2 regions of the Paenibacillus sp. FSL R5-0887 genome follow, and region 1 is predicted to be linked to the other one. Evidence: a T-box and tRNA genes for the amino acid it is inferred to sense, from the RefSeq annotation. Region 1 holds a T-box; the other holds one or more tRNA genes.
What was found. The T-box of region 1 lies ahead of tyrS (tyrosine--tRNA ligase). A T-box ahead of a tRNA ligase gene usually reads a tRNA of that ligase, here a tRNA-Tyr.

Region 1 (3,265 bases):
TAAAAGGCGTGAAAATTCCGGTACGTCTCCACTTTGGTACAATGGGTGTGGCGCCGAAAGAAGCGGATGTTGTTGACTCCGTTCCACCTTCTTACAACGGCGGTAACGTAGATGATTGGCGGATTACCGAAGGTGCAACGATGTATTATCCAGTATCCGTAGCTGGTGCACTTCTGTCGATCGGTGACCCGCATGCCGGTCAAGGTGATTCGGAGATTAACGGAACTGCGATCGAGACATCGGTCACTGGGGATATACAAGTCATTCTTCATAAAAAAGCATCGCTTAACAACAAGCTGAAAGGTTTAAACTTCCCATTACTTGAAAATGAGAACGAGTGGGTTGTACATGGATTCAGCTACGCCAATTATTTGGAGGAGCTGGGGGCTAGTGCTCAGACGGATATCTTCAAAAACTCGTCCATCGACAAAGCGATGAAGGATGCCGCTCATAAAACAAAAGATTTTTTAATGGCTGGAATGGAATTGAGCGAAGATGAGGCGTACTCTCTGATGTCTGTGTCAGCTGATTTTGGAATTACACAAGTGGTGGATGGAAACTGGGGCGTACACGCCTTAATTGATAAAGGTCAATTCGGAGATCCCGAGCGCAAGCCCGTGGTTTTACGGAGCAGCTTTGAGAACTTTGGAGCAAAGGTTGGCTGGCAGCCAGCCACTAAGACAGTTACGCTAAGCTACAATGGCAATGTTCTGGAGATGAAGGTTGGAGCGACAACGGGGATTTACAACGGAGAGACAGTGAAGCTTGTAGCCCCAATAAGTGTTGTGAACGGGAAGATCGTGGTCAGCGAATATTTCGTGAACTTTTATAAAGCTAAGCTGGCTAAGACAGAGTAGGACGAAATAGCAATTATTCGATAATCCTAAAAAAATCCAAATGAGAAAAGAACCGTCTTTATAGGCGGTTCTTTTTCTTATATATTCAATCCGTCCTGATTTTTGTGGCGTTTTAATAAGATTTGGTTTTCTACACGTACCAGTCCATCCAGACAGTAGATTGATTCATGCATAAACCGTTCCATCTCTTCAAGATTCTCTACCAAGATGTGAATATGCAGAATACATGGTCCCGTCATTTCGTATAATACAGCTACGCGTTCGTTTTCCTTTAATACATCGACGATATGATTTAAATGAGCAGGTTCTACTTCAAGTTCCAGGTAGGCGGAGATTTTCTTTCCTAGCTTTTCAGCACTGATGACAATCGAGAACTGTTCAATAATCCCTTGATTGACTAGCCGATCAATACGATCTTTCACCGCGACACTTGATAAACTGACTTCTTTAGCTAGATCAGTATAGGAAATTCTGCTGTTTTGGGCCAGCCGCATCAAAATATGGTTATCGATAGGATCTAGCATGCGGATTCGTTCACCTCTTTTTTCGTAATTGTATCAGAAAAAAAGTGGAAATGCCTAGTAGCGCTTTACAGTAGAAGTGTGTGACGGCATTCTCTCCTGAAGATAGTTGACATAAAAGAATTATTTCACTATACTGGCTGTAATCTTATATACGATATACGTTGAAGGAGCCCAGTAGTAACTTAGTCCCTGTTTCAGAAAGCCGGGGGGTGATGAAACCCGGTACACACTAAGCTTGCGAATTACACTTTGGAGTATCTCGGGTAATACCGAGCGGAATGGCGAACGATATCTCGTCAAGAGTGGTATCAATGGTATGCTTGAGCATAAGCGTTTCATGGGTGCAATCTGGGTGGTAACACGGTTATTCAATCGTCCCTATGTCTACAATAGACAAGGGGACGATTTTTTTTGTTTTTAAATATAAGGATTTATAGGGTTCACTTCATCAATACTCCTTATATTTCTCGCTGAAACGGTCCCGTCCTAATCAGGAGGGCGAACCGTTTCCGCTTGGCGGACTGATGTTTCATTTATAGGATAACTACTAATTTTGAGGGGTGTAAGGCAATGAATATTATCGACGAACTAGAATGGCGCGATGCCATCAATCAACAAACAGATGCCGAAGGGCTTAGAGAACTGACCAATCAAAAATCGGTATCCCTGTACTGCGGTGTAGATCCAACAGGTGACAGTATGCATATTGGCCACTTGATTCCATTCATGGTGCTCAAAAGATTTCAACTGGCAGGACATCGTCCGGTGATTCTTATTGGTGGGGCTACGGGAACGATTGGTGATCCAAGTGGGCGTCAATCTGAACGCTCTTTGCAAACGCTGGAGCAAATCCAAGCCAACGTTGACGCACTTACAGCACAGATGAAAAAACTGTTCGTGACTGATGGCGACAATCAAATCCGCATGGTGAACAACTACGATTGGACGCATAAAATCAATGTTATCGAATTTTTGCGTGACTATGGTAAAAACTTCAGCATCAATTCGATGCTTGCCAAGGATGTTGTAGCGAGCAGATTGGACAGCGGAATTTCCTTTACGGAATTCTCCTACCAAATCCTGCAATCCCTGGACTACCTGCACCTGTTCCAGCATGAAGATGTGCAGCTGCAAATCGGTGGTTCTGACCAATGGGGGAACATCACAAGTGGCTTAGATCTGATTCGTAAAAAAGAAGGTTCTGAGGCGGTAGCATTCGGACTTACCATCCCGCTTATGCTGAAAGCCGATGGTACAAAATTCGGTAAAACAGCTGGCGGAGCCATTTGGCTGGATCCGAACAAAACGACAGCTTTTGAATTCTACCAGTTCTGGGCGAATACAGATGACCGTGATGTTGTGAAATACCTGAAGTACTTTACATTCCTCTCTAAAGAACAAATTGATGCACTTGCAGAAAAGGTGCAGACCGAACCGCATAAACGTGAAGCGCAAATAACACTGGCTGAAGAAATGACCAGATTCGTGCATGGTGAGGAATTGCTGGAGCAGGCTAAACGTATTACTGCCGCTCTGTTCAGTGGAGATATTAAATCTCTAACCGCTGACGAGATCGAGCAAGGCTTCAAGGAAATGCCGACCTACGAAACGACATTGGAGTCCAAAAATATTGTGGAGTGGCTGGTAGATCTAGGAATTGAGCCATCCAAACGTCAAGCGCGTGAAGACATCACCAAAGGCGCAATTTCCATGAACGGTGAAAAAGTTAGCGATGTAGCATTTGAAGTTACAGCCAGCGAAGCCATCGGCGGACGTTTTATCATTATCCGTAAGGGTAAGAAAAACTACAGCCTGGTGAAATTGTCCTAATAATAAGAAGCCTTCCTTATGAATAAGGAAGGTTTTTTGTTGTATTTTAAGTAT
Region 2 (3,265 bases), 2.0 Mb from region 1:
TCAGCAATACAACCTTGAGTTTATCCCCTGCACCTGTTTCTCCGCCTTCGTCCGCTTTGGATCCAGTATTCGTTGAAGAACCATTATTGGACGTGTTATTCCCACATGCTGTGACCAGAACCATCACCATTAATAACAACAAAGAAAGAACTTTTTTATTCATTACTCTATTCCACCCCTAATTTTAGTTGGTTAGTAATCCGCAGAATCCCATCTTCACCCATTGTATAATTCACGGTTCAAATGGAAATTCTCTTTTTTCCAAATAAAGTATCATTAAAAGTAATAAACTTAACGTTTAGGCTCAAAAATAGCAATAAAAATACCATTATTATTAATAATCCGCTTTATTTCCGAACGAGATGGCCAGTCAGGTTGCGAACTTTCGGATTTATTGATACGATCATAACAAATATTATTAAAAATAATTATATGATTTCGGTCATTGTTTTGTACGATTCGGCTAAAACATAAGTATTGGAGGATCATCATGGATCGTGTTCTATATATTGTAAGTGCCACACATGAGCTAAATACTTATATCCCTCCACACCAGCATGAATGCTACGAACTAGTCTATTATTTACAGGGGGTAGGGACAACCAATGTTGGCCCACGAAGTTACCATTTTCGCTCCTCTTCTTTCGCGCTTGTGCCACCCAATCATAAACATGACGAGCACCACCGTGAGGATGCAAATGTATTATTTGTAGGCTTCCACTCAGAACACCCTAATATGAGTAATCTGCTCGGCGTATATGAAGATGATAAAGATCAGACCGTTCTTCAAATCCTGCTGCGAATGAAAGCAGAGTTTACACGCAAGCAAGACGGATTCTCTGAGCTTCTAAACCTACAAATGAGCGAGATTACCGTCCATCTTATGAGGCTTCTTAGTGCCTCTGGATATCAATCCCCAACAGAAGATCGAGTACAATATGTCCTTAATTATATGAATGAGCATTATCGCCATAAATTGTCCGTCGAAACACTATCAGAAATGTCCGGATATAGTTACGATCGTTTTCGCCATCTATTTAAAGAACGTTTCGGGTCTTCACCCCTGCGGTATTTGCTGTTAAAACGCCTGGATTATGCAAAATCTCTATTACGTCATACTCAGATGCAAATCTCTGAAGTATCTGCTGCTGCAGGTTTTGTGAACGATGCCCAATTCTGCAATATGTTCAAACGAGAAATAGGTCTTACCCCGCGAGCATTCCGCATTAATAATCAATCAGGTTAATCACTAATCAGATTAAAAAAAGCCGTTGAAATAGAGAAACTCTCTATTCAACGGCTTACTGCTGTAAACCCAAGGACATAAAGAAAAAGGTTTGTAAGATTGCTTATAAAAGCATTCTTACAAACCTTTTTAAGATACCGGCGAGAGGACTCGAACCTCCACGGTTTCCCACTCGATTTTGAGTCGAGCGCGTCTGCCATTCCGCCACGCCGGCACATATGAACTAAATGGAGGCGCCACCCAGATTTGAACTGGGGATAAAGCTTTTGCAGAGCTTTGCCTTACCACTTGGCTATGGCGCCATGAAAACTTGGAGCGGACGACGGGAATCGAACCCGCGACCCTCGCCTTGGCAAGGCGATGCTCTACCGCTGAGCCACGTCCGCATAAAATGGCTGGGGATATAGGATTCGAACCTATGAGTGACGGAGTCAAAGTCCGTTGCCTTACCGCTTGGCTAATCCCCAATAACATTTTAAAGTAAAATGGGGCGACTGATGGGTCTCGAACCCACGAATGCCGGAACCACAATCCGGTGCGTTAACCCCTTCGCCACAGTCGCCATATTAAGTTGATATTGTTGCCATTATTCATTTTAAAGTAAATGGGGCGGCCGATGGGTCTCGAACCCACGAATGCCGGAACCACAATCCGGTGCGTTAACCCCTTCGCCACGGCCGCCATATTAAACTTTAGAAAGAACTTGGCAGGGGCAGCAGGAATTGAACCCACACCAACGGTTTTGGAGACCGTTGTTCTACCTTTAAACTATGCCCCTAAAAACTGGTGGAGGATGATGGATTCGAACCACCGAACACTCACGTGAGCAGATTTACAGTCTGATGCGTTTGGCCACTTCGCTAATCCTCCAAGGATGGTGCCGGCGAGAGGACTTGAACCCCCAACCTACTGATTACAAGTCAGTTGCTCTACCAATTGAGCTACACCGGCATGGCACTCATTCTTTTGTGATGATAAATGGTGGCTCGGGACGGAATCGAACCGCCGACACGAGGATTTTCAGTCCTCTGCTCTACCGACTGAGCTACCGAGCCATGATGAAAATGGCGGAACCGACGGGATTCGAACCCGCGATCTCCTGCGTGACAGGCAGGCATGTTAGGCCAACTACACCACGGTTCCAAAAGATATAATTGCTTAAGTTAATTGGTTGCGGGGGCAGGATTTGAACCTGCGGCCTTCGGGTTATGAGCCCGACGAGCTACCGGGCTGCTCCACCCCGCGTCAGTAAGAAAGTGTTATGGTGGAGGCTGAGGGGATCGAACCCCCGACCCTCTGCTTGTAAGGCAGATGCTCTCCCAGCTGAGCTAAGCCTCCATAAACAACAATTGTTATTGTACCAAAGTCCACTAGGATAAATCAAGTGAAAATTTGGTGACCCGTATGGGATTCGAACCCATGTTACCTCCGTGAAAGGGAGGTGTCTTAACCCCTTGACCAACGGGCCATACTAATTAAAAATTTGTGGCGGAGAGAGAGGGATTCGAACCCTCGAGACGCTTGTGGCGCCTACACGATTTCCAATCGTGCTCCTTCGGCCAAACTCGGACACCTCTCCATATGGCTCCCCGAACAGGACTCGAACCTGTGACAACTCGATTAACAGTCGAGTGCTCTACCAACTGAGCTATCAGGGAATATTCATACCAGGCTTGATGCCTGAAAACTGAATCCGAAACGAATCTGCATTCTACGTATAGGATAAGCCCTCGACCGATTAGTATTGGTCAGCTCCATGCATTACTGCACTTCCACCTCCAACCTATCTACCTCGTCGTCTTCAAGGGGTCTTACTAATTGGGAAATCTCATCTTGAGGGGGGCTTCACGCTTAGATGCTTTCAGCGCTTATCCCGTCCGTACGTAGCTACCCAGCCATGCTCCTGGCGGAACAACTGGTGCACCAGCGGTACGTCCATCCCGGTCCTCTCGTACTAAGGACAGCTCCTCTCAAATTTCCTGCGCCCACGACAGATAGGGACCGAACTGTCTCACGACG

Region 2: it has a tRNA-Tyr gene. The T-box ahead of tyrS (tyrosine--tRNA ligase) is inferred to sense a tRNA for this amino acid. The anticodon was not compared.

The regions. Positions count from the first base shown of each region.
Region 1 is NZ_JBBOCE010000001.1:1,963,497-1,966,761, reverse strand. Features, by position in the region: gene MKY14_RS08810 (acetamidase/formamidase family protein) at 1-857, shown strand, start outside; gene MKY14_RS08805 (Lrp/AsnC family transcriptional regulator) at 935-1,381, opposite strand; T-box leader at 1,534-1,764, shown strand; gene tyrS (tyrosine--tRNA ligase) at 1,952-3,211, shown strand.
Region 2 is NZ_JBBOCE010000001.1:3,962,694-3,965,958, forward strand. Features, by position in the region: gene MKY14_RS17595 (BMP family ABC transporter substrate-binding protein) at 1-163, opposite strand, end outside; gene MKY14_RS17600 (AraC family transcriptional regulator) at 491-1,246, shown strand; tRNA gene MKY14_RS17605 (tRNA-Leu) at 1,382-1,460, opposite strand; tRNA gene MKY14_RS17610 (tRNA-Cys) at 1,475-1,548, opposite strand; tRNA gene MKY14_RS17615 (tRNA-Gly) at 1,558-1,632, opposite strand; tRNA gene MKY14_RS17620 (tRNA-Gln) at 1,639-1,713, opposite strand; tRNA gene MKY14_RS17625 (tRNA-His) at 1,733-1,808, opposite strand; tRNA gene MKY14_RS17630 (tRNA-His) at 1,852-1,927, opposite strand; tRNA gene MKY14_RS17635 (tRNA-Trp) at 1,951-2,024, opposite strand; tRNA gene MKY14_RS17640 (tRNA-Tyr) at 2,031-2,116, opposite strand; tRNA gene MKY14_RS17645 (tRNA-Thr) at 2,122-2,197, opposite strand; tRNA gene MKY14_RS17650 (tRNA-Phe) at 2,226-2,301, opposite strand; tRNA gene MKY14_RS17655 (tRNA-Asp) at 2,312-2,389, opposite strand; tRNA gene MKY14_RS17660 (tRNA-Met) at 2,415-2,491, opposite strand; tRNA gene MKY14_RS17665 (tRNA-Val) at 2,509-2,584, opposite strand; tRNA gene MKY14_RS17670 (tRNA-Glu) at 2,640-2,714, opposite strand; tRNA gene MKY14_RS17675 (tRNA-Ser) at 2,733-2,825, opposite strand; tRNA gene MKY14_RS17680 (tRNA-Asn) at 2,829-2,904, opposite strand; rRNA gene MKY14_RS17685 (23S ribosomal RNA) at 2,965-3,265, opposite strand, start outside.